2 regions of the Halomonas sp. B23F22_10 genome follow, and region 2 is predicted to be linked to the other one. Evidence: predicted binding sites of a transcription regulator. Region 2 holds the regulator's gene; the other holds the start of a gene.
What was found. The regulator sigma-54, encoded in region 2, starts transcription at its own class of promoters, with help from an activator protein. The targets are predictions, from matches to a motif close to TGGCACNNNNNTTGCTNT.
Positions count from the first base shown of each region.

Region 1: speB (agmatinase) is a predicted target of sigma-54. The motif match lies at 3,522-3,539, and genes of this name have one in related genera.

Region 1 is NZ_JBIEKF010000008.1:68,133-83,877, reverse strand. It holds gene rpmA (50S ribosomal protein L27) at 1-38, opposite strand, end outside; gene rplU (50S ribosomal protein L21) at 73-384, opposite strand; gene ispB (octaprenyl diphosphate synthase) at 691-1,698, shown strand; tRNA gene ACGTNF_RS15550 (tRNA-Pro) at 1,804-1,880, shown strand; gene ACGTNF_RS15545 (sigma-54 interaction domain-containing protein) at 1,986-3,398, opposite strand; gene speB (agmatinase) at 3,578-4,528, shown strand; gene ACGTNF_RS15535 (YjiH family protein) at 4,592-5,971, shown strand; gene ACGTNF_RS15530 (5-guanidino-2-oxopentanoate decarboxylase) at 6,021-7,655, shown strand; gene ACGTNF_RS15525 (aldehyde dehydrogenase family protein) at 7,657-9,105, shown strand; gene ACGTNF_RS15520 (UTRA domain-containing protein) at 9,167-9,931, opposite strand; gene ACGTNF_RS15515 (ABC transporter substrate-binding protein) at 10,213-11,292, shown strand; gene ACGTNF_RS15510 (alkaline phosphatase family protein) at 11,351-12,175, shown strand; gene ACGTNF_RS15505 (ABC transporter permease) at 12,172-13,005, shown strand; gene ACGTNF_RS15500 (ABC transporter permease) at 12,989-13,828, shown strand; gene ACGTNF_RS15495 (ABC transporter ATP-binding protein) at 13,825-14,979, shown strand; gene ACGTNF_RS15490 (HAD family hydrolase) at 14,976-15,671, shown strand; gene ACGTNF_RS15485 (amphi-Trp domain-containing protein) at 15,724-15,745, opposite strand, start outside.
Region 2 is NZ_JBIEKF010000002.1:413,442-429,186, forward strand. It holds gene hisD (histidinol dehydrogenase) at 1-686, opposite strand, end outside; gene hisG (ATP phosphoribosyltransferase) at 721-1,374, opposite strand; gene murA (UDP-N-acetylglucosamine 1-carboxyvinyltransferase) at 1,394-2,656, opposite strand; gene ACGTNF_RS06025 (BolA family protein) at 2,670-2,924, opposite strand; gene ACGTNF_RS06030 (STAS domain-containing protein) at 3,186-3,533, opposite strand; gene ACGTNF_RS06035 (MlaC/ttg2D family ABC transporter substrate-binding protein) at 3,530-4,186, opposite strand; gene mlaD (outer membrane lipid asymmetry maintenance protein MlaD) at 4,192-4,656, opposite strand; gene mlaE (lipid asymmetry maintenance ABC transporter permease subunit MlaE) at 4,715-5,497, opposite strand; gene ACGTNF_RS06050 (ATP-binding cassette domain-containing protein) at 5,494-6,306, opposite strand; gene ACGTNF_RS06055 (KpsF/GutQ family sugar-phosphate isomerase) at 6,495-7,481, shown strand; gene ACGTNF_RS06060 (KdsC family phosphatase) at 7,496-8,053, shown strand; gene lptC (LPS export ABC transporter periplasmic protein LptC) at 8,058-8,642, shown strand; gene lptA (lipopolysaccharide transport periplasmic protein LptA) at 8,639-9,166, shown strand; gene lptB (LPS export ABC transporter ATP-binding protein) at 9,163-9,888, shown strand; gene ACGTNF_RS06080 (RNA polymerase factor sigma-54) at 10,046-11,446, shown strand; gene hpf (ribosome hibernation-promoting factor, HPF/YfiA family) at 11,559-11,870, shown strand; gene ACGTNF_RS06090 (PTS sugar transporter subunit IIA) at 11,874-12,359, shown strand; gene rapZ (RNase adapter RapZ) at 12,394-13,293, shown strand; gene ACGTNF_RS06100 (HPr family phosphocarrier protein) at 13,298-13,567, shown strand; gene pmbA (metalloprotease PmbA) at 13,669-15,009, opposite strand; gene yjgA (ribosome biogenesis factor YjgA) at 15,135-15,638, shown strand.

The sequences.
Region 1 (15,745 bases), on a different contig from region 2:
CCGTTACGGGTAGAGCCCGCTGCCTTCTTATGAGCCATTGCAAATACCTCGCTCGTTCAGGGGAGTGACCGCTTACGCGGAGATCCCGGTGATCTTGACTTCGGTGAACCACTGACGGTGGCCCTGACGCTTCATGCTGTGCTTGCGGCGACGGAACTTGATGATGTTCACCTTGTCGCCACGGCCATGAGCGACGACCTCGGCAGACACCTTGGCACCGTCGACGGTCGGCGCGCCGACCTTGACGTCTTCGTCGCCACCCACCAGCAGGACTTCATCGAACTCGATGGTGTCGCCGGTCGGCACTTCCAGCTTCTCGAGCTTGAGAGTCTGGCCTTCCTGAACGCGGTACTGCTTGCCGCCGCTCTTGATAACTGCGTACATGCTTGTCTCTCCAGTACTCATCGGGGTTGGCTCTTCATCGACCTGCTTCGAGTGGCGCCCCTTCCGGCAACCATCTGACAGGGAGCGAGATGAGTGGGTCGCGGATTATAACCGCACGCGCGCAGGACGACAACCCGGCCATCGCCCCGAACGCCGCGCCCGGCGCGGCCCGGGCGCCGGCGCGGGCGCGCGCCTTGACGCCCCAAGGGGGGCCCCATAGCATGACCCTCACTCCCAGGCCGGCGCCAAGGGCATTGCGCCACGGATGCCGCCCGCCGCCCCCACCACTTCGTCGATACCGCCTTCATGTCAGCCAAGCCTTCGTCGCCACAGCTCGAGAACGCCGTCCCCGCCTCGCCCATCCACGCCGTCGTCGCCGAGGACTTTGCCGCCGTCAACCGCACCATCCTCGAACAGCTCGCCTCCAGGGTGCCGCTGGTGGAGACCATCGGGCAGTACATCATCGACAGCGGCGGCAAGCGCCTGCGGCCGCTGCTGGTGCTGCTGGCCGCCCGCTCGCTGGGCGTCGAGGGCGATCGCCACATCACCCTGGCCACGCTGATCGAGTTCATGCACACCTCGACCCTGCTGCATGACGACGTGGTGGACGAATCCCACATGCGCCGCGGCAAGGCCACCGCCAACGATGCCTGGGGCAACGCGCCCTCGGTGCTGGTCGGCGACTTCCTCTATTCACGCTCGTTCCAGATGATGGTCGACGTGGGCTCGATGCGGATCATGGAAGTGCTCTCCGCCGCCACCTGCACCATCGCCGAGGGCGAGGTCCAGCAGCTGACCAACGTCGGCAACCCCGACGTGGACGAGGCCGCCTACTTCGAGACCATCCAGGGCAAGACCGCCATGCTGTTCGAGGCGGCCTCCCACAGCGGCGCCCTGCTCTCCGGGGCCACCCCCGAGCAGGAAGACGCGCTGCGCCTCTACGGCCGCTACCTGGGCCTGGCCTTCCAGCTGGTCGACGACCTGCTCGACTACCAGGGCGACGCCGAGGCGATGGGCAAGAACGTCGGCGACGACCTGGCCGAGGGCAAGCCGACCCTGCCGCTGATCCAGGCCATGGCCGCCGGCACCGCCGAACAGGCCAAGGTGGTCCGCCAGGCCATCCGCCAGGGCGGCCTCGAGCGCCTCGACGAGGTGCTGGCCATCGTCGGCGAGACCGGCGCCCTGGAGTACACCCGCGCCAAGGCCGAGGAGATGTCCGCTAGGGCCCTGGCCCAGCTGGACGCCCTGCCCGACTCCCCCTACCGCGAGAGCATGGCCGAACTGGCCCGCCTGGCGGTGGAACGCCGCAACTGATCCCGAGGCCGGAGGGCGACGAAGACGGATAAGCAGAAGAGGGGCTTGCATTCCATCTTCGCCTGCGTATAATTCCTCTCCGTCGCCGAGAGACACGGCAGACATCGGAGTATAGCTCAGCTTGGTAGAGCGCTGCCTTCGGGAGGCAGAGGTCGTAGGTTCGAATCCTGCTACTCCGACCACAGAATTCAGTAAAAACGGCCACTTAGCTCACACGAGCGGTGGCCGTTTTTCGTTGCATTCCTTCTACAGTTTCGCGCTATCGCCTTCACCACCGACGGCGCGCCTCAGCCGATCCGCAGCCCATGCCGACGCAGCTTGCGCACCACGCTGGGCTGACTGATCCCGAGCCGTTCGGCCATCGCATAGGTGGAAGACAGCTCGCCGCACAGCTCGGCGAGGACGGCGCGCTCGGTGCGCGCCAGCATGGCCTTGAGCGACTCCCCTTCGAGCAGCGCGGCGCCGGCCTTCCCCTCGGTGCTCCGCTCCGGCTCCGTCTCGGGCAGCGCCGCCGGCCATTCCGCGGCCGCCCGCTCGCCACGAATGATATCCTCCCCGGCCGACAGCCAGGCCCGCTCCAGCCAGTTCTCGAGCTCTCGCACGTTGCCCGGCCAGTCCCGCCCCATCAGCTCCTGCCAGACGTCACGCCCGATCAGCTTGTCACGCCCATAGCGGGCGTTGAGACGCTTCAGCTGGCGCTCGACCAGGCCGGGGATGTCCTCGCGGCGCTCGCGCAGCGGCGGCAGGGTGACGGGGATGACGTTGAGGCGATAGTAGAGATCGAGGCGGAACGCCCCTTCCTCGACGCGCCGGGCCAGGTCCTGGTTGGTCGCCACCACCAGCCGGAAGTCGATGCGCCTGGCCCGCGTATCGCCCAGCCGGGTCACGCTGCCGTCCTGGATGGTCTTGAGCAGCTTGGTCTGCATCGCCAGCGGCAGTTCGCCGATCTCATCGAGAAACAGGGTCCCGCCCTCGGCCTGCTCCAGGAGGCCCGCCTTGCCCCCCGGGGCGGCCCCGCTGAAGGCACCATGCCGATAGCCGAACATCTCCGACTCGAACAGGCTCTCCGGAATGGCGCCGCAGTTGACGTCGATGAAGGGCCCATCGCCGCGGGCGCTCCAGCGATGCAGCTGGCGGGCGAAGGCGGTCTTGCCGACGCCCGACTCACCGAGCATCAGCACCGTGGCGTCGGTCGGCGCCACCCGCTGCAGCAGCAACGCCACCTCGCGCATCACCCGGCTACGCACCTCGAGCCCGCCCAGGTCGACGTCCAGACCGGGCTCCTCGGCGACGTCGCCACGCATGAGATGCTCGCTGAAGCGGCGCTGCAGCAGTGCATACTCTTCCTGAAGCATCTGCAGGTCGGTCAGATCCATCGACCGGCTGACCACCGCCACCAGCTGGCCACCCTGAAACACCGGATGCGCCTGGGCGATCACCCGCCTTCCGGTACCGGTCTCCTGCATCAGCTGGGCCGGCTTGCCGGTGCGGATGACCTCCAGGCTGATCGAGGGCTTCAGTACGCCCGCGGCCTCGAGCTGCTGCACGGTCGTGGCGCACAGCTCCTCGCGGGACATGCCATAGACCGCCGCCGCGGCCGGACTGACCTCGCAGACCCGCCCCTCGGCATCCACCACGAAGAAGTGATCGTGGGCGGTATCGATGATGGTCTGCAGGATGCAGCTGTCGAGTTCGCTCATGGGAGAGACGCCGTAATGCATTAATGAATCATTTGATCCATTAATGTATCACGCCGTCGCTCCGGCGATTCAAAAATGAATCGCCTCTTCCAAAAACCCATTCAAGATCAATGAGATAAAAGATGGCACGCTTCATGCTTGCTATAGCAATGAATACCCCCAATGACACGGAGCCCTAGATGAGCGACTTCAATCAGCCCCTCGGCGGCAACGAGATGCCACGCTTCGGCGGCCCCGCCACCATGATGCGCCTGCCCACCCAGGACAGCGCCGCCGGGCTCGATGCCGCCTTCATCGGCGTGCCCATGGACATCGGCGCCTCCAACCGCCCCGGCACGCGCCTGGGGCCGCGTCAGATCCGCGACGAGTCACGCATGCTTCGCCCCTACAACATGGCCACCCGCGCCGCGCCCTTCGACAGCCTGCAGGTCGCCGACATCGGCGACGTGGCGATCAACACCTTCAACCTGCCCAAGAACCTCGACATCATCACCGACTTCTACGACGAGGTGCTGTCTCACGACTGCGTGCCGCTGACGATGGGCGGCGACCACACCCTGACCTGGCCGCTGCTGCGTGCCATCGCCAAGAAGCACGGCCCGGTCGGCCTGATCCATGTCGATGCCCACGCCGACGTCAACGAGCACATGTTCGGCGAGGAAATCGCCCACGGCTGCCCCTTCCGCCGCGCCCAGGAAGAGGGCCTGCTGGACAGCAACCGCGTGGTGCAGATCGGCCTGCGCGGCACCGGCTACGCCGCCGACGACTTCGACTGGTGCCGCGACCAGGGTTTCCGCGTCGTGACCGCCGAGCAGTGCTGGTACAAGTCGCTGGCGCCGCTGATGGACGAAGTGCGCGAGCAGATGGGCGACGGCCCGGTGTACATCTCCTTCGACATCGACGGCCTGGACCCCTCGGTCGCCCCCGGCACCGGCACCGTCGAGATGGGCGGCCTCACCGCCCAGCAGGGGCTGGAGATCGTGCGCGGCGCGGCGGGCCTCAAGGTCGTGGGCGGCGACCTGGTCGAGGTCTCGCCCCCCTATGACACCAGCGGCAACACCGCGCTGATGGGCGCCACCCTGCTCTACGAGATGCTCTGCGTGCTGCCCGGCGTGAAACACCGCGACTGAGCCGACCCGACCCGGCACCCCGGAGCCGGGTTCTACCCATTACAAGATCAATAGGGAAACCCCATGGCCAACTCCTTCGACACCCAACTGGCCAGTCGCGCGGCTCCGCTGAGCCGCGCCGGACTGCTGAAGTTCCTGATCCCCTCGCTGCTGGGCATCGGCCTGTTCCTGGTGCCATTCTCCACCGGCGACACCATCAACATCGGCATGGGCCTGATGGCCGACGGCCTCAAGGCGCTGCTCGGCGATGCCCTGCCGACCATCGCCACGGTCGTGCTGTGCCTGTCTGTGGCGCTGACGCTGACGGTCAAGCTGGCTCGGCCCGCCTGGGCCCGCGAGGGTGCCCTGCACGAGCTGTTCGACGTGGCGCCGCTGTGGGTGATCATGCGCGTGCTGGGCGCGGCGTTCGCACTGATGACCTACTTCCAGGTCGGCCCGGAGGCGGTCACCGCCTCCTTCACCGGGGGCGTGATGCTCAACGACCTGGCCCCGGTGCTGCTGACCTTCTTCTTCTTCGCCGCCATCCTGCTGCCCTTCCTGGTCGACTTCGGCTTCATGGAGTTCATCGGCAGCCTGGTGCGCACGCCCTTCCGCAAGATCTTCGGCCTGCCCGGGCGCAGCGCCATCGATGCCACCGCCTCCTGGATGGGGTCCGGCACCGTGGGCGTGCTGATCACCACCCAGCAGTACGAGCAGGGCTATTACAACGCCCGCGAGGCCTCGGCGATCGCCACCAACTTCTCCATCGTCTCCATCGCCTTCGCCCTGCTGGTGACCAGCTTCATCGGCATCAACCACCTGTTCGTGCCCTTCTACCTGACCGTGGTGGTCGCCGGCCTGGTCGCCGCCGTCATCGTGCCGCGCCTGCCGCCGCTGTCGCGCAAGTCGAACGCCTACCACGAGCCGGCAGGCTGCCAGATCCAGGAAGAAAACACCGGCGACCAGAGCCTGCTGCGCTATAGCCTGGGCATGGCCGTGGCACGTGCCGAGACCGCCCCGGGTCCGCTCAAGCTGGCACGCATCGCGCTGTTCAACGTCGCCGACATCTTCCTCGGCCTGCTGCCGCTGGTGATCGCCATCGGCACCGTGGCGCTGGTGCTGGCCGAGTTCACGCCGCTGTTCACCTGGCTCTCCGCGCCCATGGTGCCGGTGCTGGAATGGATGCGGATCCCCGAGGCCGAGGCCGCCGCCCCCGCCACCCTGGTGGGCTTCGCCGACATGTTCCTGCCGGCGGTGCTGGCCAGCGACATCGAGAGCGAGCTGACCCGCTTCGTGATCGCCTGCCTGTCGCTGACCCAGCTGATCTACATGTCCGAGATCGGCGCCCTGCTGCTGAAATCGAAGATCCCGCTCAAGCTGTGGGAGCTGGTGGTGATCTTCCTGCTGCGCACCGCCATCACCCTGCCGATCATCGTGGTCATGGGCCACTGGCTGGTGGGCTGAGACGATCCCCATGAACCGCGAGAGCCTGAACCCTGAGAGAGAAACGCCCATGACCTGCGCCGACCTGCTGATTCGCCTGCTGCGCGACACCTACGGGGTGGACACCGTGTTCGGGATCCCCGGCGTGCACACCGTCGAGCTCTACCGCGGCCTCGCCGGCGGCGAGGGCAGCGGCATCCGCCATGTCACGCCGCGCCACGAGCAGGGCGCCGGCTTCATGGCCGACGGCTACGCCCGCGCCACCGGCAAGCCCGGGGTGTGCTTCATCATCACCGGGCCCGGCATGACCAACATCGCCACCGCCATGGGTCAGGCGCTGGCCGACTCGGTACCGATGCTGGTGATCTCCAGCGTCAATCGCCGCGACACCCTGGGTCGCGGCCAGGGCCGGCTCCACGAGCTGCCCGGCCAGCAACAGCTGATGGCCGGGGTCGCCCGCTTCAGCCATACCCTGCTCGACCCCGACGGCCTGCCCGAGGTCCTGGCGCGCGCCTTCGCGGTGTTCGAGGGCGCCCGCCCCGGTCCGGTGCATATCGAGGTTCCCATCGACCTGTTCGATGCCCCGGTCCGCACGCCGCGGCACTGGCAGCGAACGGCACTGGCCAAGGCCGCGCCGGATCCCGTGGCCATCGCCGAGGCAGGCGCCTGGCTGGCAGATGCCGCACGCCCGCTGGTGCTGCTCGGCGGCGGCACTGTCGCTGCCCCCGAGGCCGCTCGCGCGCTGGTCGAGGCGCTCGATGCCCCCGCCGTCACCACCATCAACGCCAAGGGGCTGCTCGGCCGCGACCATCCCCTGGACCTGGGCGCCAACGCCTCGCTGCCGGCGGTGCGCGAGCTGGCACGGGACGCCGACGTGGTGCTGGCCATCGGCACCGAGCTCGGCGAGACCGACTACGACGTGGTGTTCGACGACGGCTTCACGCTCCAGGGACGACTGATCCGCATCGACGTGGACCCCCAGCAGCTGGCCCGCAACCAGGCCGCCGACCTGGCCCTGGTGGCCGACGCCGGCCAGGCCCTCATAGCCCTGGCGGCGCACTTCGAAGGCAGCCGGCTGAACCGCGGCGGCGCCGAGCGCACCCGGGCCGCCCATGAGGCGATGGGGCTCGCCGAGGAGCCGGCCTTCGCCGCCTACGTGCCGCTGTTCGACACCCTGCGCGAGGCCCTGCCCGAGGCGATCCTGGTCGGCGATTCCTGTGCCACCACCTACGCGGCCAACCATCTGGTCGCCCAGCCGGCCCCGCGGCGCTTCTTCAACGCCTCCACCGGCTACGGCACCCTCGGCTACGGCCTGCCGGCGGCGCTCGGCGCCAGCCTCGCCCGCCCCGATCTGCCGGTGGTGGCCCTGGTCGGCGACGGCGGGGTGATGTTCACCCTGCCGGAGCTGGCCTGCGCGGTGGAGGAGCGCCTGCCGGTGGTGATCCTGCTGTGGCACAACCAGGGCTACGAGGAGATCCGCCGCTTCATGGACGACGCCGGCGTCACCCGCCTCGGCGTCGACCTCCAGGCCCCGGACTTCCTCACCGTGGCCCGCGGCTTCGGCTGCCTGGCCACCCGCGTCGCCACCGCCACCGAACTGGCCCATGCCCTGGCCAGCCGTCCCGTCGACGGCCCGCTTTTGATCGAGATCGACGCCGCGGCCTGGGCTCGCGCCGCCTCGCCTGACACCGGACCCGGAGCCTGACATGCAACGACTCACCCAGCAGTTCATCGACAACCACTGGATCGCGAGCCGCGGCGAACGCCGCCTGCCGGTGACCGATCCCTATCGCCAGGAGACGATCGCCGAGGTCACCGCCGGCGACCCGGCCGACGTCGACGCCGCGGTGGACGCCGCGCGTCGCGCCCTGCCCGCCTGGCAGGCGCTGGGCGGCGAGCGTCGGGCGGCCTATCTCGAGGCCTTCGCCGACGCCCTCGCCGAGCGCCGCGAGGCGTTGATGCGGCTGTCTTCGACCAACAACGGCAAGGCCCTGGCCGAGACCGCCATCGATCTCGACGATGCCATCGCCTGCTATCGCTACTACGCCGGCCAGGCCCGCGCCCTGGAGGCCCGCCAGGGGCGCCTGGTCGAGCATGGCATGGACGGCATCGAGGCCCGCACCTACGAGGACCCGGCCGGCGTGGTCGGGCTGATCACGCCCTGGAACTTCCCGCTGGTCACCAGCGCCTGGAAGATCGCCCCGGCGCTGGCCGCCGGCTGCACGGTGGTGTTCAAGCCCTCCGAGGTCACCCCGCTGCCCGAACAGGCCGTGGCCGAGATCGCCCTCGAGATCGGCCTCCCGGCCGGGGTGCTCAACCTGGTGCACGGCGACGGCGAGGGCATCGGCGCGCCGCTCAGCGCCCATCCCGGCGTCGACAAGCTGTCCTTCACCGGCAGCAACGCCGTGGGCGAGCAAGTCATGCGCGCCGCCGCCGCGGGCACCCGCGGCGTGTCGCTGGAGCTCGGCGGCAAGTCGCCGATCCTGGTGCTGGACGACGCCGAGGTCGAGGCCGCCGCCGACTGGGTGATGGCCGGCATCTACTTCAACAGCGGGCAGATCTGCTCGGCCACCTCGCGGCTGATCGTGCACGCCTCGCTGGCCGACGCGCTCTATGCGGCGCTGGCCACGCGCATCGACGCCATCCGCCTGGGCGACCCGCTCGCCGACGACACCGACATGGGCCCGATGACCAGCGCGCGGCAGCGCGCGGCCGTGGAGGGCTACCTGGCCATCGCCGCCGAGGAGGGTCTCACCGCGGTGCGCGACGCCCGACACCGCGAGCTGCCCGCCCAGGGCGAGTTCGTCGCACCGACCCTGTATCGCGATGTGCCGGTCGACAGCCCACTGTGGCGGGAGGAGGTCTTCGGCCCGGTGCTGTGCGCCCGCAGCGTCGACAGCGACGCCGAGGCCATCGCGCTGGCCAACGACTCCGCCTTCGGCCTCGCCGCCACGGTGATCTCGGGCGACGCCGACCGCGCCCGCCGCGTCGGCCGCGCGCTGCGGGCCGGCAGCATCTGGTTCAACAGCGAGCAGCTGGTGCTGCCGGAGGCGAGCTGGGGCGGCTTCGGCATCAGCGGCATCGGCCGCGAGTTGGGCCCCTGGGGGCTGGCGGGCTACCTGGAGGTCAAGCACCTGATCGGGCCGGCGGACTGACGACCCCCGGCGCGCAAGACACGCCGCCCCGGCCCTCCGGCCGGGGCGGCGTCGTTTCCCCCTAGTCGCGGCTCTGCGGCGCGGCGCTGAGCGTCAGCTCGATGGCGTCGTGGCGCCAGTATTCGTCGTCGCAGTCCACGGCGCGGCCGTTCTGGTCGTGGTTGATGCGGGTGATGCGCTGCGCCGGGCTGCCGGGCGCGGCACGCAGCGCCTCGGCGGCCCGCCCGCCGAGCACGGTGGAGCCCAGCTCGAAGCCGACCCGACTGACCCGAATGGCGTACTCGCGGCGATAGAGGTCGGTGAGCGAGCGGGCCGCCAGGTCGAAGGCGAGGATCCCCGGGAAGCACTCGGGCCTCAGATGGTGCTCCACGTAGAGCACCGGCCGACCGTCGATCCGCCGCGCCCGGACGATCCGCTGCACCGGCGCGCCCTGCGCCAGTCCCAGCCGCCTCGCCACCACCGCCGGTGCCGGCACCTCGCCGGCCTCGAGCAGCGTCGTCTCGGCGCGGCGCTGCTGTGACTCGACCATCTCGCGAAACGGCAGGCACGCCAGCAGGTCGTAGCGCAGCCGCGGCGGCGAGACGAACCAGCCACGCCGATTCTCCCGATAGATGCGCCCCTCGGCCTCCAGCTGGGCCAGCGCCTCGCGCAGGGTGATCCGGGTGGTGGCGAAGCGCGCCATCATCTGACGCTCGGAGGGCAGGCGCCCCCCGGCCGCCGGCTGCCCCTCCTCGAGCAGGGAGAGCAGGGCCTGGTGCAGGCCGTGCGCCTGGGGCGTCAGCGCGGCATCCGGCGCGGAGGGGCGAAACTCGGCGGAAGAGGGCATGGCAAGGACTCGCTGACTGGTCTAGATCAATATTGCCACGACAAGGGAGATGGCAAAACGGCGTCAGTCTAGCGAAGGCCGGATGTCAGCCTGATGACAGCCGCCACATGACGAAATCATCGGGGAAAAGGGCGAGCATGGCCGGACATGGTACCGCCATCGAACTGACACCGGATCGTCATTTCTGGCGCCTAGAGTGCATCCTGTCGGCCGAACTGAACTAGACCAGATGATCGGCCACACGCGTATCGCCACATCCGTTCACCGCATGGAGCCTCGCCGTGAAACCGTCTCGTCCGCTGTTTACCCGTCTCGCCCTGGGCTGCGCCCTGGGCACCCTCGTCGCCGGCCCGGCCCAGGCCGATGACCATGACCTGTCCGCCCTGATCGAGGCCGCCCAGGCGGAAGGTCGCGTCGACAGCGTCGGCATGCCCGACACCTGGGCCAACTGGCAGGACACCTGGGCCGACCTGGAGGCCGAGTACGGCCTCGCCCACATGGACACCGACATGAGCTCCGCCGAAGAGGTCGCCAAGTTCAAGGCCGAGGGCGAGAACGCCACCGCCGACATCGGCGACGTGGGCTTCGCCTTCGGCCCGATCGCGGTCCAGCAGGGCGTCACCCAGCCCTACAAGCCCACCACCTGGGACGAGATCCCCGACTGGGCGAAGGACGAGGACGGCCACTGGATGCTGGGCTACACCGGCACCATCGCGCTGATGATCAACAAGGACCTGGTGCCCGAGGGAGAGCGCCCCGCCGCCTTCGCCGACCTGAGCGAGGGCGACTACGCGGTCGCGGTGGGCGCCGTGGGCCAGGCCTCCCAGGCCAACAACGCCGTGCTGGCCGCCGCCTACGCCAATGGCGGCGACGAGGGCGACCTGGCCCCGGGCCTGGCGGTGTTCGCCGAGCTGGCCGAGCAGGGGCGCCTCTCGCTGGCCGAGCCGAGCATCGCCAACCTGGAGAAGGGCGAGGTCGAGGTGGCCCTGCTGTGGGACTTCAACGCCCTGAACTACCGTGACCGGATCGATCGCGACACCTTCGAGGTGGTGATCCCCGCCGACGCCTCGGTGACCTCCGGCTACGCCACCATCATCAACCGGCACGCGCCGCATCCCCATGCCGCCAAGCTGGCCCGGGAATACATCCTCTCCGACGAGGGCCAGTTCAACCTGGCCGAGGGCTATGCCCGGCCGATCCGCGCCGAGCACCTGACCCTGCCCGAGGCGATCGCCGCCAAGCTGCTGCCCAACGCACAGTACGCCAATGCTCGGCCGATCCAGGACTTCGCCGCCTGGGAACAGAGCGCCCGCGAGCTGCCGCGCCAGTGGCAGTCCCAGGTGCTGATCCACCAGCAGTAACCCCGCGCCCCATCCACCATCGCCGCTTCCCGCTCAGGGAAGCGGCCTGGAGCCCGTCATGTCACACCGTGTGATCCTGGTCGTCCTCGACGGCCTCAACCATGCCGTCGGCCAGCATGCCATGGGGCACCTGCACGCCCTGTGCGAGGCCGGCCGCGGCAGCTACCACAGCCTGGACTGCGAGCTACCGGCCATGTCGCGGCCGCTCTACGAGTGCCTGCTCACCGGCGACCGGCCGGTGGATTCCGGGGTGGTCCATAATCAGGTCGTGCGTCGCTCCCACGGCACGAGCCTGTTCGACCTGGCGGTGCGCCAGGGCCGGCGCACCGCGGCGGCGGCCTACCACTGGATCAGCGAGCTCTACCTGGTCGCCCCCTTCGATCGCACCCGGCACCGCTTCCACGAGGACCCCGAGAGCGCCATCCAGGCGGGGCTCTTCTACTGGCAGGACCACTACCCCGACGATCATCTGTTCAGCGACGCCGAGATCCTGCGCCGGCGCCAGGATCCCGACTTCCTGCTGGTCCACAGCATGAACATCGACGACGCCGGCCACCATCACGGCGGCGACACGCCCCAGTACCGCAACGCCGCCCGCCACGCCGACATCGCCCTGGCCGACTACCTGCCCCGCTGGCTGGCCGAGGGCTACCAGGTGATGGTCACCGCCGATCACGGCATGAATGCCGATCGCTCCCACTCCGGCATCCTCGAGGAGGAGCGCCGGGTGCCGCTGTGGACCTTCGGCGATGCCTTCGCCCACCGCCCGGTGGAGCGCCTGGAGCAGACCCGCCTGTGCGGCACCCTGGCCTGCCTGCTGGGCCTGGTCCACGACAAGCCTCGTCACGACGAGCTGCTGGTCGACGGGAGCGCGTCGCCATGAGTCGCCTCTCCCCCGCGCTGTTGTGGCTCGCCCCCTTCGCGGTGGTCTTCGCGGCCTTCCAGCTGGCGCCGCTGGCCTGGGTCGCCGTCAGCGCCTTCCGGGTCGGCGAGGGCTGGGGCCTGGATCACTTCCGGGAGATCGCGAGCTCGCCCTTCTTCCGTCAGGCGATCTGGCGCAGCCTGGAGATCTCGCTGGTCTCGAGCCTGATGGGGCTGGTCATCGCCACCCTCACCTGCCACAGCCTGAGCCGCACCGACGGTCGGCTGCGGCGGCTGATGGTGGCCTTCACCAACATGACCAGCAACTTCGCCGGTGTTCCCCTGGCCTTCGCCTTCATCATCCTGCTGGGCGCCAACGGGGTGCTGACCCTGGCCCTGCAGCGCCTGGGGGTGATCGACGACTTCAACCTCTATTCGAAGGCCGGGCTGATCGTCATCTACACCTGGTTCCAGATCCCGCTGGGCATCCTGCTGCTGTTTCCCGCCTTCGGCGGCCTGCGCCCGGACTGGCGGGAGGCGGCCAGCCTGCTGGGCGCGGGTCGCCTGGGGTACTGGCGGCACGTGGGGCTGCCGGTGCTGTGGCCGGCGTTGGCCGGCACCCTGACCATCCTGCTGGCCAACGCCATGGGCGCCTATGCCACCGTCTACGCCCTGGTCAACACCAGCTACAACCTGATGACCATACGCATCGCCAACCTGGTGTCGGGCGACCTCTTCCTGCAGCCGAACCTGGCCAGCGCCCTGGCGCTGGTACTGGTGGCGCTGCTGGCGGTGGTCACCCTGATCCAGCAGTGGCTGCTGCGCAGGAGCTACCATGTCGCCGAACGCTGATCTCGCCCTGCCGCGACCCGCCCCCCGCCGCCTGGCGCTGCCCTCCTCCCACGGCCTGGTGGTGATCGCGGTGTTCACCCTGCTGGCGCTGCCGCTGGTAGCCACCCTGGGCTATGCCCTGGCGGCGAGCTGGGGCGCCAGCCTGCTGCCCGACGGCCTGACCCTGAAGTGGTTCGCCGAGCTGTGGACCACGCCGCGCTTCCTGGCCGCCTTCGCCCGCTCGCTGCTGGTGGCCGCCGGCGCCCTGGCGCTGTCGCTGGTCCTGGTGGTGCCGGTGGCCCTGCTGGCCCATACCCGCTATCCGCGCCTGGATGCCTGGATGAACGGCCTGATCCTGATGCCCTTCGCCGTGCCGCCGGTGGTCTCCTCGGTGGGCCTGCTGCAGCTCTATGCCGGCGGGCCGCTGCCGCTGGTGGGCACGCCCTGGATCCTGATCCCGACCTACTTCACCATCGTGCTGCCCTTCATGTACCGGGCCATCGCCAACAGCCTGCGTGCCATCGACGTGGTGGCGCTTCAGGACGCCGCCCGCCTGCTGGGCGCCGGGCCGCTGCAGGCCTTCTTCCTGGTGGTGCTGCCCAATATCCGGGTCGGGGTACAGATCGCCATCTTCCTGTCGTTTTCCTTCCTCGCCGGCGAGTTCGTGTTCGCCAACATGCTGGTGGGCACCCGCTTCGAGACCCTGCAGGTCTACCTCAACAACATGCGCGGCGAGAGCGGCCATTTCACCAGCGCCCTGGTCATCACCCTGTTCGCCTTCACCCTCCTGCTGACCTGGCTGGGCAACCGCCAGGCCGACCACGCCAAGGACACCGCCCCATGACGCCTTCCATGACCACCGGCGCCCCCGTGTCGATGCCCTTCACCCGCGACGCGGCGCACGACGCGCCGGACGGCCTGATGCAGGGCCTGCTGCGCGACCAGCAGGCCGCCCGGGGCTACCTGCGCCTCGAGGGGCTGGCCAAGCGTTTCGGCACCACCCGGGTCTTCGAGGGCATCGACGCCGAGATCGCTCGGGGGGAGTTCATCACCCTGCTCGGCCCCTCCGGCTGCGGCAAGTCGACCCTGCTGCGCGCCCTCGCCGGCCTCACGCCGCTGGATCGCGGACGGCTGGTGGTGGACGACCAGGACATCACGGCGCTGCCCCCCCAGCAGCGCGGCATCGGCATGGTCTTCCAGCACTATGCCCTCTTCCCCAACCTACGGGTCGAGGACAACGTGGCCTTCGGGCTGCGCATGAAGCGGGTGCGCCGCGAGGAGCGCCAGCGCCGGGTCGAGGAGGCCCTGCGCCTGGTGGAGCTCGGCGATCAGGCACGCAAGTACCCCCACCAGCTCTCCGGCGGCCAGTGCCAGCGCGTCGCCCTGGCCCGCGCCCTGGTGGTCGAGCCACGCATCCTGCTGATGGACGAGCCGCTGTCGGCGCTGGACGCGCGCATCCGCCGTCACCTGCGCGACCAGCTCCGCGACATCCAGCAGAGCCTGGGCCTGACCACCCTGTTCGTCACCCACGACCAGGAGGAGGCCCTGCTGATGTCCGACCGGATCCTGCTGATGCACGAGGGGCGCATCCTCCAGCAGGGCGACGCCGAGGCCCTCTACACCCGGCCGGCCGATCGCCACGCGGCGGGCTTCATGGGACACTACAACCTGCTCGAGGCCGAGCGGGCCCGCCCCCTGCTGGGCCGCCCGAGCCCCGCGTCACGGATCGCCCTGCGCCCGGAGGCGCTCTACCTGGTGCCCGACGAGGACGACGGCCCGGCCCGCGGGGACCTCCCCGACCGCCCGGGACCGGGCTGCCCGGGCATCGTCCGTCGCCGCCGGCTGCTGGGCAGCATCGTGCGCTACGAGGTCGAGTGCCAGGGGATGCGCCTGAACGTGGACGAACTCAACCGCAGCACGCGCCACCTGCTGGCCGAGCAGGCCGGGGTGACGGTGCATGCCGATCTGGACGAGGTACAGGAGCTGGACGCATGAGCGCGACACCCGAAGGACCGAGCCTGGCCCTGTTCGACCTGGACGATACCCTGCTCGACGGCGACATCACCGGCCTATGGAACGAGTGGCTGATCGAGCGCGGCTGGATCGTCGACGCCGCGAGCCACCGCGCGACCTGGGACGCCCACATGGCCGACTACGTCGCCGGCACCCTGGACTTCGAGGCGCACCTGGCCTTCCTGCTGGCGCCCCTGGCCGGCCGCCCGGTCGGCGAGGTGACCCGGGAGGTGGACGCCTGCCTGGAGGCCCGGGTGCTGCCGCGGCTGTTCCCCGGCGGGCGGGCGCGGCTCGAGTGGCATCGCCGCCAGGGCCACCGGACGCTGATCATCTCCGCCTCGACGGCCCAGCTGGTCGCCCCCCTGGCCCGCCGGCTGGGCTGCGACGCCGCCCTGGCCACCGAGCTGGAGGTGGTCGACGGCCGCTATACGGGCCGGGCGCAGGGGACCCGCACCTTCCGCGACGGCAAGCTGCGCGCCCTCGGCGAATGGCTGGAGGGCGCCGCGGTGCGCGAGTCCTGGGGCTATTCGGATTCCCGCAACGACCTGCCGCTGCTCGAGGCCGTGGACCGCCCCCATGCCATTCACCCGGACGCCACCCTGGCGGCGGTGGCCAGGCAACGGGGCTGGCCGATGCCCTGCTGGCGTGAAGCGGCCACCGCCGACGGGGCCTGAACGCGCGCCGCGGCCTCGCCCGGGGCGGGGCCGCGGTGAGGTGAGGCCGCGCTCAATCGTCGTGGTCGACCTGC
Region 2 (15,745 bases):
GTGGCCACGTAGATGTTGCCGGGGCCGACGATCTTGTCCACCCGCGGCACCGTCTCTGTGCCATAGGCCAGCGCGGCCACGGCCTGGGCGCCGCCGATGGTGAAGACATGATCGACGCCCGCCAGGTGGGCGGCGGCCAGCACCAGCTCGTTGAGCACGCCGTCCGGGGTCGGCACCACCATGACGATCTCGCCGACGCCGGCCACGTGAGCCGGCAGCGCGTTCATCAGCACCGAGGAGGGATATGCCGCCTTGCCGCCGGGCACGTAGATGCCGGCGCGATCCAGCGGCGTGACCTGCTGGCCGAGCAGCGTGCCGTCTTCCTCGGTGTAGGACCAGGATTCCGGCTTCTGGTGCTCGTGGTAGCGACGCACGCGATCGGCGGCGGTGGCCAGCGCCTGGCGCTGCGCCTCGGGCAGGCCCTCGAAGGCCTGGCGCAGGCGATCCGGCCCCAGGGTCAGGTCGGCCATGCTCGACGCCGAGAGGCGATCGAAGCGGTTGCTGGTCTCGACCACGGCGGCATCGCCACGGGTCTTCACGGCCTCGAGGATGTCGGCGACGCGGCGCTGGACCTCGCCGTCGGACACGCCTTCCCAGGCCAGCAGGGCATCGAGGCGAGTCTCGAAGTCGGCGTCGGCGGTGGACAGACGCGCGATCTCGAGACGGCCGGCGGACACTTCACTCATGACGGTTCCTTTCCTCTCGGGGATGACCGGCCGTTCAGGCCGGCGCCTCGGCGCTGCGCCGCTCGACCGCCTCGCGCAGGCGGGCGATCAGCGGCTTGAGACGATCGTGCTTCATGGTCATGGCCGCCTTGTTGACCACCAGGCGGGTGGAGATCGGCGCGATCAGCTCGCGCGGCTCCATGCCGTTGGCCCGCAGGGTGTTGCCGGTATCGACGATGTCGACGATCTCGTCGGCCAGGTTCATCAGCGGCGCCAGTTCCATGGCGCCGTAGAGCTTGATCACCTCGGCCTGGATGCCCTGCTCGGCGTAATAGCGCTTGGCCACGTTGACGAACTTGGTGGCCACCCGACGCCGGGCCTGGGACGGCTCGGCGCCGCTGACGCCCGCGGTCATCAGCCGGCAGCCGGCGATCTCGAGGTCCAGCGGCTCGTAGAGCCCCTCGGCGCCATGCTCGAGCAGCACGTCCTTGCCCGCCACGCCCACGTCGGCGGCGCCGAGCTGGACATAGGTCGGCACGTCGGTGGCACGGATCACCACCAGCTTGACGTCCGGCAGGTTGGTGTCGAACAACAGCTTGCGGCTGGCCCCGAGGTCCTCGGCGGGCGTGATGCCCGCCTCGGCCAGCAGCGGCAGGGTCTCGTCGAGAATGCGGCCCTTGGAGAGGGCCAGAATCAGTTGCTTGCTCATGGTCTCGCCTGTTGTCGGCTCAGCCCGGGATGCGCCGGATCCTGGCGCCCAGCAGCTGCAGTTTTTCCTCGATGCACTCGTAGCCACGATCGATGTGGTAGATGCGATCGACCAGCGTCTCGCCCTCGGCCATCATCGCCGCGATCACCAGCGACGCCGAGGCCCGCAGGTCGGTGGCCATGACCGGCGCGCCGGACAGGCTCTCGACCCCGGTGATCACCGCGGTGTTGCCCTCGAGCGCGATGCTCGCGCCCATGCGGTTGAGCTCCTGGACGTGCATGAAACGGTTCTCGAAGATCGTCTCGACCACCCGCCCGGTGCCCTCGGCCACCGCATTCATGGCCACGAACTGGGCCTGCATGTCGGTCGGGAAGGCCGGATAGGGCGCGGTGCGCACGTTGACCGCCTTGGGCCGCTTGCCGTGCATGTCCAGCGCGATCCAGCCCTCGCCGGTGGTCACGCTGGCGCCGGCCTCCTCGAGCTTGGCCAGCACCGCCTCGAGGATATCGGCGCGGGTGTTGCGCACCTTCACCTTGCCCCGCGACAGCGCCGCGGCGACCAGGAAGGTGCCGGTCTCGATGCGGTCCGGCATCACGTCGTGCTCGGCGCCGTGCAGGCGTTCGACACCCTCGACGACGATGGTGTCGCTGCCGTGGCCGCGAATGTTGGCGCCCATCTTGATCAGGCACTCGGCCAGATCGATGACCTCGGGCTCGCGGGCGGCGTTCTCGAGCACCGTAGTGCCCTCGGCCAACACCGCGGCCATCAGCAGGTTCTCGGTGCCGGTCACGGTGACGGTGTCGAAGAAGATGGTCGCGCCCTTGAGGCGACCGTCGACCCGCGCGCGGATGTAGCCACCCTCGACGCGAATGTCCGCGCCCATGGCCTCGAGGCCGCGGATATGCAGATCGACCGGCCGGGAGCCGATAGCGCAGCCGCCGGGCAGCGACACGTCGGCCTGGCCGAAGTGGGCCAGCAGCGGGCCGAGCACCAGGATCGAGGCGCGCATCTTCTTGACCAGCTCGTAGGGCGCGTGACAGTCGGTCACCTGGGCACCATTGAGCTGGATGCTCATGCGCTCGCCCATCACCGGCTGCACGCCCATGTGGCCGAGCAGCTCGAGGGTGGTGGTGATGTCCTGCAGGTGCGGCAGGTTCCCGATGGTCACCGGCTCATCGGCCAGCAGGGTCGCGCAGAGAATCGGCAGGGCGGCGTTCTTGGCGCCGCTGGCCCAGACCTCGCCATCGACGGGGCCGTTGCCGGTAATGATCAGCTTGTCCATGTCACCTCGAGCCTCAGGCCCCCTTGTTCTCGGCGGCACCCTGCCACTGCTCGGGGGTGTAGGTCTTGATGGTCACGGCGTGCAGGGCGCCGGAGGCGATCTCGTCAGACAGCGCGCCGTAGATCAGCTGCTGGCGCTTGACGCGGGACAGCCCCTCGAACACCTCACCGACGGCGACCACCTGGAAGTCGCAGCCCTCGCCCTGGATATGGAATTCGCAGCCATCGAGCCGGCTCTCGAGCAGCGCCTTGACCTCAGTGGGAAGCATCGAACCCTCGCTAGAAAATGGTTGATCCGTGAAAGCGCCACCGCAACGCGATGACGGGACGAACAGCCGACCATGGTAATGAAAAGCGACGCCGTTGGCGACGTTCGCGTAGGCGACGTTCGCGTAGGCGACGTTCGCGTTGGCGACGTGTGCGTTCGGCGACAGCGTGTCGGCCGGCGAGCGTCGCCATGACGGGCCTCGGCATAAAAAAGGGCCGGGAGCGATGCCTGTCGCTCCCGGCCCCTTGCCGCATGGCCCCGCTCACGCCTCGGCGGCGTCGACGCTCGCCTGCACCGGCAACAGGGTATCGACACCCGCGACCTCGGTCAGCCGGGCCAGCGGCGGCGACAGACGCACCGCCTCGAGCTCGAGGCCACTGGCCCGGCTCTGGCGCGCCCATTCCAGCAGCACGCTGACCGCCGCACTGCTGACGCGCCCCACCCCGCCGAGATCGAAGACCACGCGGCTGCCCTCGCTCAGGCCGGCGAGCCAGCGCTGGCCGGTCGCGGCGATCTCCGCGGCGCCGGCGAAGTCGACCTCACCGGACACCGACAGTACCTCGCCGTCGGCCTCGAGACGATTGGCGCCGTTGTCCAGCAGCACGCTCATCCCTCGTCGCCCTGCTCCAGCTCCTCGACGGCGAGCTCCGGCGCCCAGCCATCGATCACGGCATCGTAGTCGCGGCTCTGGTCGCGCATCGCCTGATCGAACTGGTTGCGGAAGGTCAGCCCCAGGTTGATGCCATTGACGATCACGTTGACCACCTTCCACTGGCCGTCATCCTGGCGCAGCGAATAGCTGACCGGATAGACGGTGCCGTCGCTGGCCACCACTTCCATCTCGACGCTGGCCTGGTCCTCGTAGCGCGAGGCATCCTGATTCTCGAGCACCCGGATGTCCTGGTAATCGAAGGTCACCAGGCCCTTGGCGTAGGTGTCGATCAGGGTCTGGCGGAAGGTGTCGACGAAGCGCGAGCGCTGCGACGGAGAGGCGTTGCGGAAGTAGCGCCCCATCACGCTGGCACCGATGTAGCGGAAATCGGCCACCTGCTCGAGGCTGTCGTCGACCACGGCCTCCAGCTCGCCGGGGTGCTCACGATAGTAGTCCTTGCGCCCCTCGATGTTGCCCATCAGCTCATCGACGCTGTCGCGGATCATCTGCTCGGGGGTGTTGGCCTGGGCGATCGCCGGCAGCGCCGCCAGGCACATCGCCAGCAGCATCAGCACACCGGCCAGACGCCGGGAAAGGCTCGTTGCATTCATCGGGTTCACTCCTTGGCCATGTTGGACACGAACTGCTGGATGAGCTCTTCCAGCACCAGGGCGGACTGGGTATCGCGAATGCGATCGCCGTCCGCCAGCGTCTCGGGGGCGCCGCCCACCGACAGCCCCACGTACTGCTCGCCGAGCAGCCCGGAGGTGAGAATCGCCGCGGTGGTGTCCTCGGACAGCTGACCCTCGAGCTCGTCATCGAGCGTCAGCACCACCCGCGCGTCGTACCACTCCGAGTCAAACTCGATGCTCTCGACCCGGCCCACCGTGACCCCGGCCATGGTGACCCGGGCGCGCGGCTTGAGGCCGCCGACGTTGGCGAAGTTGGCCTCCAGGCGGAAGTCGTCACCCGGAGGTTCGAGACTCAGGCCGCTGACCCTCAGGGCGAGGAACAGCAGCCCCAGGATGCCGGCCAGCATGAACAGGCCGACGCCCAGTTCCATCGTCTTGCTGCGCTTCATTCCATGTCTCCACAAATCCGCGGCGGCGCCCGGCCGCCATCTTGCCCGCCCACCGGGCTCAGGCGAGCCCACCGAACATCAGGGCGGTCAGTACGAAATCCAGCCCCAGTACCGCCAGCGAGGCGTAGACCACGGTACGCGTGGTGGCCCGGGCGATGCCCTCCGAGGTCGGCACCAGGGCATAACCCTGATAGACCGCGATCCAGGTGACCACCAGGGCGAACACCAGGCTCTTGATCAGGCCGTTGAGCACGTCATCGACGAACTCGACGCTGGCCTGCATGTTGCCCCAGTAGGAGCCCTCGAAGACGCCCAGCCACTTCACCCCGATCAGCTCACCGCCCCAGACGCCGATCACACCGAAGCCGATGGTCAGCAGCGGCAGGGCGACGAAGCCGGCCCACAGCCGCGGCGCGACCACCCGGCGCAGCGGGTCGACGCCGATCATCTCCATGCTGGTGAGCTGCTCGGTGGCCTTCATCAGGCCGATCTCCGCGGTCAGGGCCGAGCCGGCGCGGCCGGCGAACAGCAGCGCCGCCACCACCGGCGCCAGCTCGCGCAGCAGCGACAGCGCCACCATCTGCCCGAGCGCATCCTCGGCGCCGAAATCGACCAGGATGGTATAGCCCTGCAGGCCCAGCACCATGCCGATGAACAGGCCCGAGACCAGCACGATGGCCAGCGACAGCACGCCGACGAAGTACATCTGGCGCAGCCACAGGCGAATGCCCTCAGCGGAGGGCACGCCGACGGCCGACTGCACGAGCAGCAGGGTCGCCTGGCCGAGCCCCTCGGTCAGATCGCAGCCCATGCGTCCCAGGCGCCGAATCAGAGCGGTCATCGCGGTCCTCCCGTGCCGAGCAGATCGTCGTGGAAGTCCATGGCGGGATAGTGAAACGGCACCGGACCGTCCGGCTCACCGTGGATGAACTGGCTGACCCGCGGGTCACGATCCACGTCGAGACTCTGCGGCGTGCCCTGGGCCATCACCCGGCCGTCGGCGATCACATAGACGTAGTCGGCAATGGACAGCGTCTCCTTGATATCGTGCGACACCACCACGGCGGTCAGCCCGAGGGCATCGTTGAGCCGGCGGATCAGCTGCACCAACACACCCATGGAGATCGGGTCCTGACCGACGAAGGGCTCGTCGTAGAGAATCAGGTCCGGATCCAGGGCGATCGCCCGCGCCAGCGCCACGCGCCGCGCCATGCCACCGGAGAGCTCCGACGGCATCAGCCCGCGGGCGCCGCGCAGCCCCACGGCCTGGAGCTTCATCAGCACCAGATCGCGGACCATCGATTCGGGCAGGTCGGTATGCACGCGCAGCGGGAAGGCCACGTTCTCGAACACGTCGAGATCGGAGAACAGCGCCCCGCTCTGGAACAGCATGCCCATGCGGCGACGCAGCCGGAACAGCGCCTTGCGCGACAGGCCGTGAACGTCCTCGCCGGCGATCCGCACCCGCCCCGCATCGGGCACGAGCTGGCCGCCGATCAACTTGAGGAGGGTGGTCTTGCCGGTGCCGCTGGGCCCCATGATCGCGGTGATCTTGCCGCGGGGTACTACCATGTCGAGCCCGCGGAAGATCTCCGTCTCTCCGCGAGAGAAGCGCAGGCCCTCCACCTCGATGAGGGGAGAATCAGTCATCCATTGAATTCCCTGATAGATTATCGAACATCGTATCCTAACCATCGCCCGGGGCGCCAGCGCCGTCATGTCACGGCTTGCGCCGAGCGGCCTCAGCGGGTTCAATGAGCGCCCTTTTGCGCGGCCCGCCGGCGCCGATTCGGCCGCCCGCCCTTGAGCCCAACCCCGCGACAGGCAACAATCCTCTCATGACAGACGATTCCTCCTTCCCCGCCGGCCTGCTGGCCAGCGCCGAACGTACCCTGCGGCTGGAGCAGCAGGCCGTCGGCGCCCTCGTCGAACGCCTCGACGGCGACTTCGAGCGTGCCTGCGAGCTGATGCTGGCCTGTCGCGGCCGCGTGGTGGTCACCGGCATGGGCAAGTCCGGCCACATCGGCAGCAAGATCGCCGCCACCCTCGCCAGCACCGGCACCCCGTCCTTCTTCGTGCATCCGGGCGAGGCCAGCCATGGCGACCTGGGGATGATCACGCCCGGCGACGTGGTGCTGGCGCTGTCGAACTCCGGCGAGACCGCCGAGGTCACCGCCCTGCTGCCGCTGATCAAGCGCCTCGGCGCACCGCTGATCAGCATGACCGGCCGCCCCGGCTCGACCCTGGCTCGCCACGCCGAAGCCCATCTGGACGCCGGTGTCGAGCGCGAGGCCTGCCCGTTGGATCTGGCCCCCACCTCCTCGACCACCGCCGCCCTGGCGCTGGGTGACGCCCTGGCCGTGGCACTGCTCGAGAGCCGCGGCTTCACCGCCGAGGACTTCGCGCTCTCGCATCCCGGCGGCAGCCTCGGCAAGCGCCTGCTGCTCAAGGTCTCGGACCTGATGCACCAGGGCAGCCGCCTGCCGAAGGTCGCGCTGGGCAGCCCGCTGCGCGATGCGCTGCTGGAAATCACCCGTCAGGGGCTCGGCTTCACCTGCGTGATCGCCCCCGACGGCCTGCTGGCCGGGGTCTACACCGACGGCGACCTGCGTCGCACCCTGGATCAGTTCAGCGACCTGTCGTCGCTGACGGTGGATCAGGTGATGACCGTGCCCGGCAAGCGGGTCTCGCCCGACACCCTGGCCGCCGAGGCCGTGCGCCTGATGGAAGACAACCGCATCACCGCCCTGGCCGTGGTGGGCGACGACGGCCGCCCGGTAGGCGCCCTGCACATGCATGACCTGCTGGCCAGCGGCGTCATCTGACCCAAGGAGATTCCATGTCCCTCGACGCCCCTCTGCAGCACCCGGATCTGGTCGAACGGCTGCGCCATGTGCGCCTGCTGGCCCTGGACGTGGATGGCGTGCTGACCGACGGCCGCCTCTACTTCGATGCCGACGGCGACAGCCTCAAGGCCTTCCACACCCTCGACGGCCACGGCCTCAAGCTGGTGCAGCGAGCCGGCATTCAGGTGGCACTGATCACCGGCCGCGACTCGCCGATGGTCACTCGCCGCGCCAGCGCGCTCGGCATCCGGCATCTCCATCAGGGCATCGAGAAGAAGCTGCCGACGCTGCGCCAGCTGTGCCGGGACCTGGCGCTGGACCTCTCCGAGGTCGCCTACTGCGGTGACGACCTGCCCGACCTGGCCCCGATCCACCAGGCCGGCGTCGGCATCAGCGTGCCCGGCGCGCCGAGCTATATCCGCCAGCACGCCGACTGGATCACCGAGCGCGAGGGCGGCCATGGCGCGGTACGCGAGATCTGCGACACCCTGCTCCGGGCCCAGGGCCGGCTGGATGCCGTGCTCGACACCTATCTGAACGGCCAGGACTGACGCCATGCGCCTCCCCCGCCCCGGCTTTCGCACCTGGCTGTTCCTGCTGCTGCTCGCCCTCGGCGGCGGCCTGGCGCTGCTCGACCAGCGCCCCGACGCACCGCCGGGCCCCGCGCCCCAGGGCGAGACGGGAGAGCCCGACTACTATCTGGAAGACGCGCACCTGACGCGCTTCGATACCCAGGGCGCGCCGCACCAGCGCCTGACCACGCCGCGCCTGGAGCACACGCCCGTCGACGACGCCACCCGACTGACCACGCCCCACGCCGAGCTCCGCGACAGCGAGGGCCGACTGTGGCTGGCCGACGCTCAGCGTGGACGCCTGGAAGACGGGCAGCGCCTGCTCACTCTCGAGGGCCAGGCGGTACTGACCGCCCCCGAGGAGCGCTGGCGGCTCGAGACCGAGCTCCTGCACTACGACAGCATCGCCGGTCACGCCTGGAGCGACACGCCGGCGCGACTCAGCCAGCCACCGCAGTGGATGCGCGGCGAGCGCTTCGACGCCTGGCTCGATGACAACCGCGCCCGACTGACCGACAATGTGCGCGGCCACCACCCGCCGGACACCCAGGAGGACCCCGAGTCATGACGCGACCCCTCGCTTCACTGCTCAGCGCGGCGCTGCTCGCCACGATGCTGGCCGCCCCCGCCGCCCTGGCACTGGAAGGCGATGCCAGCGCCCCCATCCAGGTCGAGGCCGACCGGCTGGATCTCGACGATCGCGCCGGCACCGCCGTCTACCAGGGCGACGTGCGCATCCAGCAGGGCAGCATGCAATTGACCGGCGACCGCGTGGAGATCCAGCGCAACGACGCCGGCCAGCTGACCACCGCCACCGCTACCGGCCAGCGCGCCTACCTGGAGCAGAAGCCTTCCCCGGACCAGCCGCTGGTCCGCGCCTGGGGCCGCACCGTGATCTACCACGTGGCCGAGCGGCGCATCGAGCTGGTCGACCAGGCCGAACTTCACCAGGGCGGCGACACCTTCGACGGCGGCTACCTCGAATACTTCCTCGATCGCCGGGTGGTGCAGGCGCGCTCCGATGCCCAGGGCGTCGGCGAGAGCCAGCGCGTGCGCATGACCCTCGAGCCGGAACAACAGGACGGCCCATGAAGACCCTCAGCGCCCGGAACCTGGCCAAGAGCTACAAGCGTCGCCGCGTGGTCCACGACATCAGCCTGGAGATCCAGCAGGGCCGCATCATCGGCCTGCTGGGCCCCAACGGGGCCGGCAAGACCACCTCCTTCTACATGATCGTCGGCCTGGTCCGTGCCGACGCCGGCCGTGTCGCCATCGACGACCGCGACCTCTCCGGCGCCGCCATGCACCAGCGCGCCCAGGCCGGGATCGGCTACCTGCCTCAGGAGGCCTCGATCTTCCGCAAGCTGTCGGTGGCCGACAACATCATGGCGATCCTCGAGACCCGCCGCGATCTCGACCGCAGCGGCCGCAAGGCGCGCCTGGAGGCGCTGCTGGAGGAGTTCCACATCACCCACATCCGCGACAACCTGGGCATGAGCCTGTCCGGCGGCGAACGCCGGCGGGTCGAGATCGCCCGGGCGCTGGCCACCGAACCCGACTTCATCCTGCTCGACGAGCCCTTCGCCGGCGTCGACCCCATCTCGGTGGGCGACATCAAGGGCATCATCCGCCAGCTCAAGGCGCGCGAGATCGGCGTGCTGATCACCGACCACAACGTGCGCGAGACGCTGGACATCTGCGACGGCGCCTACATCGTCGGCGACGGCCAGATCATCGCCGACGGTGACGCCGAGGAGATCCTCGCCAACCAGCGGGTGCGCGACGTCTATCTGGGCCAGGACTTCCGTCTCTGACCCCTTGGCCTTCGCAAGTCACTGATATACTAACGCCATGCACAGACGGGCATGGCGATTGCCGTTGGCACGCTAATTGCTGCGAACACGCTTGCATGGCGGACGCCCGGGCACTAGGGTGGAAGACCTCTTTACCGCAGGATCGGACCGCTCGCCCATGGCCATGAAGGCATCCCTTCAACTGCGTGTCGGCACCCAGCTGACCATGACCCCTCAGCTGCAGCAGGCCATCGGCCTGCTGCAGCTCTCGACCCTCGATCTGCGCCAGGAGATCCAGCAGGCCCTCGAGGCCAATCCCATGCTCGAGCTCGAGGACGACTTCGGCGAACAGGCCGTCAGCGAGACGCCGGACGACGACTGGTCGGACGAGATCCCGGAAGAGCTGAGCGTCGACAGCGACTGGTCCGACACCTTCCAGGACGCCGGCGGCAGCGGTGAGGCCCCCGACTTCGAACGTCAGGCCGCCGACCAGAGCCTGCAGAGCCATCTCGTCTGGCAGCTGGCGATGAGCGGTCTCGATGAGCGCGAGAGGCGCATCGCCGAGAGCCTGATCGATGCCGTGACCCCGGACGGCTATCTGGATCAGCCGCTGGACGAGCTGCGCGATGGCCTGCGCGCCCAGGCCCTCGAGGGGCTCGCCACCCGCGAGGTCGAAGCGGTGCTGCTGCGCCTGCAGCAGTTCGAGCCCACCGGGGTGTTCGCCCGCGATCTGCGCGAGTGCCTGCTGCTGCAGCTCGCCACCCTGCCCGATGACACCCCGCTGCTGCCCCAGGCCCGGCGCCTGGTGCGCCAGTTCCTGGAGGCCCTGGCCGGCAACGATCGCCGGCTGCTCAAGCGGCGCCTGGGGCTGGACGACGACACCCTCGACGAGGTCATCGCCCTGATCCGCGGCCTCGACCCACGGCCGGGCAGCGAATTCGCCAGCGGCGACAGCGACTACGTGATTCCCGACCTGATCGCCCGCCACACCCCACAGGGCTGGCGCGTCGAGCTCAACCCGGAGGCGATGCCGCGGCTGCGCATCCAGCCCGACTACGCGGCGCTGATCAAGCGCGCGGACAAGAGCGACGACAACCAATTTCTCAAGGACCACCTGCAGGAGGCGCGCTGGCTGATCAAGAGCCTGGCCAGCCGCAACGATACCCTGCTGCGGGTCGGCCACGAGGTGATGACCCGCCAGATCGAGTTCCTCGAGCGCGGCGAGGAAGCCATGAAGCCGCTGATCCTGGCCGACATCGCCCAGGCCGTGGAGATGCACGAATCGACCATCTCCCGGGTCACCACCCAGAAGTTCATCCACACGCCGCGCGGCGTCTTCGAACTCAAGTACTTCTTCTCCAGCCAGGTCGGCGACGGCGAGGACGCCCACTCCAGCACCGCGATCCGCGCCCGCATCCGCAAGCTGATCGAGGGCGAGCCGCCACGCAAGCCGCTGTCCGACAGCAAGCTGGTCACCCTGCTCGCCGAGGAGGGCATCGAGGTCGCCCGTCGCACCGTCGCCAAGTATCGCGAAGCGATGCACATCCCGTCTTCCAGCCAGCGGAAACGCCTCGGCTGAGACCCCGCCGAAGGCGATTTCCAGAGCGTGAAAACGCGTCTGTCGCGGGGGGTTTGCAAGGCACCAAAAAGGGTTACAATCGAGTCACCACCCAAGGAGCAAGGAGCGTGTCATGCAAGTCAACCTCACCGGCCATCACGTGGAATTGACCGAGCCCCTGCGTGACTACGTGCAGGAGAAGCTCTCCCGCCTGGAACGTCACTACGACAACATCACCACCGTTCAGGTCACGCTCTCCGTCGAAAAAGAACGCCAGCAGGCCGCCTGCACGCTGCACGCCGCCGGTGCCGATCTGCACGCCGAAGCGATGGATGCCGACATGTACGCCGCCATCGACGCCCTTGCCGACAAGCTGGACCGCCAGCTCGTCAAGCACAAGGAAAAGACCCAGGCCCGCGCCCAGGGCGCCGCAAGCGTCCGCTGAGCCATGTCTCTTGAAACCATCCTTCCCCCCGAGCGCACCCTCTTCGGCGTGCCCGGGGGGAGCAAGAAACGAGTGCTGGAATTCTTCAGCACCTTCATTGCCCAGAACATTCCGAGTCTCGACAGCCAGGAAGTCTTCAGCCGGCTGATCGGGCGCGAACGGCTGGGCAGCACCGGCATCGGGCACGGGGTCGCCATTCCCCATTCCCGCAACCCGCACTGCAAGGCGCCCATCGCCGGCTTTCTCAAGCTCGCCGAACCGGTCGACTTCGATGCCATCGACGGCGAACCCGTCGACCTGGTGTTCGTGCTGCTGGTTCCCGAGGAAGCTGACGACGCCCATCTCGCCCTGCTCGGCCAGGTGGCCAGCGTGATGAACGACGCCGAGACCCGCAGCGCCCTGCGCCGGGCCGGCAGCCAGCGCGAGCTTCACGACAGCCTCCTCGACGCCATCCGACGACAGGCACCGGCCGCCAGCGGTCGCGGCTGAGCGCCGCCGCCTCGACCAGGAGACCCGACCCGTCATGCAGCTCGTCATCATCAGCGGACGCTCCGGCTCCGGCAAGTCGATCGCCCTGCAGGCCCTCGAGGACCTCGGCTTCTACGCCATCGACAACCTGCCGGCTATGCTGCTTGGCCCGCTGGTCGACGAGCTGCGCAGCGGTCAGTCCCTGCGCAGCGCCGTGGCGGTCAGCATCGACGCCCGCAACCTGCCCCACGCCCTGGAGCGCTTCCCGGCGCTGCTCGATGACGTCCGCTCCCGCGACATCCAGTGCCAGGTGATCTATCTGACCACCGACGCACGCATTCTGCTGGAGCGCTATTCCGCCACCCGGCGCCGCCACCCCCTGACCCGAGACACCGAGATGACGCTGGCCGAGGCGATCGACCGCGAGGAAGACGCCCTGGCGGAGATCCGCGACCTCGCCGACCTGCTGATCGACACCTCGCGACTCTCGGTGCACGACCTGCGCGGCCGCATCACCGACCAGGTGGCCGGCCATCGCCGCGAAGGGCTGACACTGACCCTCGAGTCCTTCGGCTTCAAGCGCGGCGTGCCGCTCGACGCCGATATCGTGTTCGACGTCCGCTGCCTGCCCAACCCCTACTGGGACCCTCAGCTACGCGAGGCGACCGGCCGCGACGACAGCGTGATCGCCTTCCTCGAGAGCTATCCGGTGGTCGACGAGATGGCCGCCGACATCCTGGCCTGGGTCGAACGCTGGCTGCCCCGCTACCGGGCCAGCCAGCGCAGCTACCTGACCGTGGCAATCGGCTGCACCGGCGGTCAGCATCGCTCCACCTACCTGGCCGAGCGGCTGTCCCGGCGCCTCGCCGAGACCCACGCCGGCGTTCGCCTGCGTCACCGCGAGCTCGGCCTGCAACTCACGCTCCCCGCCCCGAACGACGCCAAGGACCGCTAGTCACGTGCCCAGCCGCAAGCTCACCCTGACCAACAAGCGCGGCCTGCACGCCCGCGCCGCCACCCGCCTGGTGCAGTGCTGCCAGCCCTTCGCCTCACGGGTCCTCGTCTGCCACGGCGACCAGCAGGCCGATGCCGCCAACATCATGGCGCTGCTGATGCTGGCCGCCCCCTGCGGCACCGAGCTGACCCTGGAGGCCGACGGCGACGACAGCGAGGCGGTGCTGGACGCGCTGGAAGCCCTTTTCGAGGCCCGCTTCGACGAAGAGACCTGACGCGATACGCCATAGATCAACGACCGAGCCTCGAACACAAAAAAGCCCGCGATTATCTCGCGGGCTTATTTCATGTCCGGAGTGTCGTTACCGGGGCCGGCTCAGCTGCCGGCCACGGTCATCTCGTCGATCAGCCAGCTGCCGGTGTGGACGCTGCCGCGGGTGTCGATGTCGTCGCCGACGCCGACCAGCCCCTGGAACATCGTCGCCAGGTTGCCGGCGATGGTGAATTCCTCCACCGGATGCTGGATGCGGCCGTTCTCGACCCAGAAGCCCGCGGCGCCGCGGGAGTAGTCACCGGTGACGCCGTTGACGCCCTGGCCCATCAGCTCGGTGACCAGCACGCCGCGATCCATGCGCGCGAGCAGGGCCTCCTGGGACTCGAGCGGCGCGGTGAGGCGCAGGTTGCGGGCGCCGCCGGCGTTGCCGGTGGTCTCCATGCCCAGCCGCCGCGCGCTGTAGGCGGACAGCATGTAGCTGGCCAGCCGCCCCTGGTCGATGAAGACGTTGTCGCGGGTCGCCACGCCATCGCCGTCGAAGGCGCTGCTGGCCATGCCGCGCATCAGTCGCGGTTTCTCCTGCAGCGAGAACCACTCGGGGAAGAGCGCGTCGCCGAGGCGGTCGCACAGGAAGGAGGACTGGCGATAGAGGGCGCCGCCGGCGATGGCGCCGAGGAAGCTGCCGACCAGCCCCGACGCCAGGCTTGGATCGAACAGCACCGGCATCCGCCCGGTGGCCGGGCGCTGGCCGCCGAGCCGGCGCAGGGTGCGCCGGGCGGCGCTCTCGCCCACCGCTTCGGGGGCCAGCAGCTCACGAGGATCGCGGGCGCTGGTGTAGTCGTAGTCGCGCTGCATGCCGTGCTCGTCCTCGGCGATCAGCATGCAGGACAGCGAATGGCGGCTGCCGCGCTGACTGCCCAGGAAGCCGTGACTGTTGGCATAGACGCGCACGCCCTCGCCGCTGGACAGCCCCGCGCCGTCGGAGCTCTTGATGCCCGCCTGACCGCGGCCGGCATTCTCGCAGGCCAGCGCCAGCTCGACCGCCTCCTCGGTGGACAGCGCCCAGGGGTGATGGACGTCGAGGTCCGGCAGTTCCCGGGCCATCAGCTCGGCCGGGGCGAGCCCCGAGGCCGGATCCTCGCCGGTATAGCGGGCGATGGCCATGGCCTTCTCGACCACGTCCCGGATCGACGCCTCCGAGGCATCGGTGGACGAGGCACTGCCCTTGCGTTGGCCGACATAGACGGTCACCGCGATGCCCTGATCGCGGGACAGCTCGACGGTCTCGACCTCGCCCTCGCGCACGTTGACACCCACGCCCTGGTCGACGCTGGCGCCCACCTCGCAGGCATCGGCGCCGAGCCGGCGGGCCAGCGCCAGGGCCGCCTCGGCGCGGGTTTCCAGCAGCGACTGCTGGGCGACGGCATCGAAAGCCTGTGTCATCGTCTTGACTCCTCACTCGACCGGCCACGCGGCCGATACACAACATGGTCGTTTGGCCAGCCCGACGCGGCGGGCTGGTATACTGGGCCGATGCCTAACGCCCCTCTCATGAATCAGGACGCCGCATGACCCAGGATGATTTCTCTCCGGCCGACGAACGGCCCAGCAAGTCGCAGCTCAAGCGCGAGATGCATGCCCTCCAGGCGCTCGGCGAACGGCTGATCGCCATGCGCGAGGCCGACCGCGACCGCTTCCCGCTGTCCGACGACCTGCTGGCGGCCATCGAGGAAACCGGCCGCATCCGCGCCCGCGAGGCCCGCCGCCGGCACATGCAGTACGTCGGCAAGCTGATGCGCCGCGAGGACCTCGAGGGCATCCAGGCGGTGTTCGACGAAATGGACCGCGAGCAGCTGCGCCGCGACCACGCCTTCCATCGCCTGGAGCAGTGGCGCGACCGCCTCATCGAGGACGACGACGCCCTCGAGGCCTTCATCGCCGACTACCCCGACGTCGACCGCCAGGCCCTGCGCCAGCTGATCCGCAACGCCCGCCGCGAACGCGATCAGGGCAAGCCGCCGACCAACGCCCGCCGGCTGTTCAAGCTGATCCGCGACACCGCCGAGCTGTAAGACACCTCAACAAGCTCCAGACGCTATCTCTCTGCCGACCAGCCAGGGATGGGCTTTCCCGGCGACAAGGCTCCGCGAGGCGCTGTGAACCCATCCCTGGGCGCTAC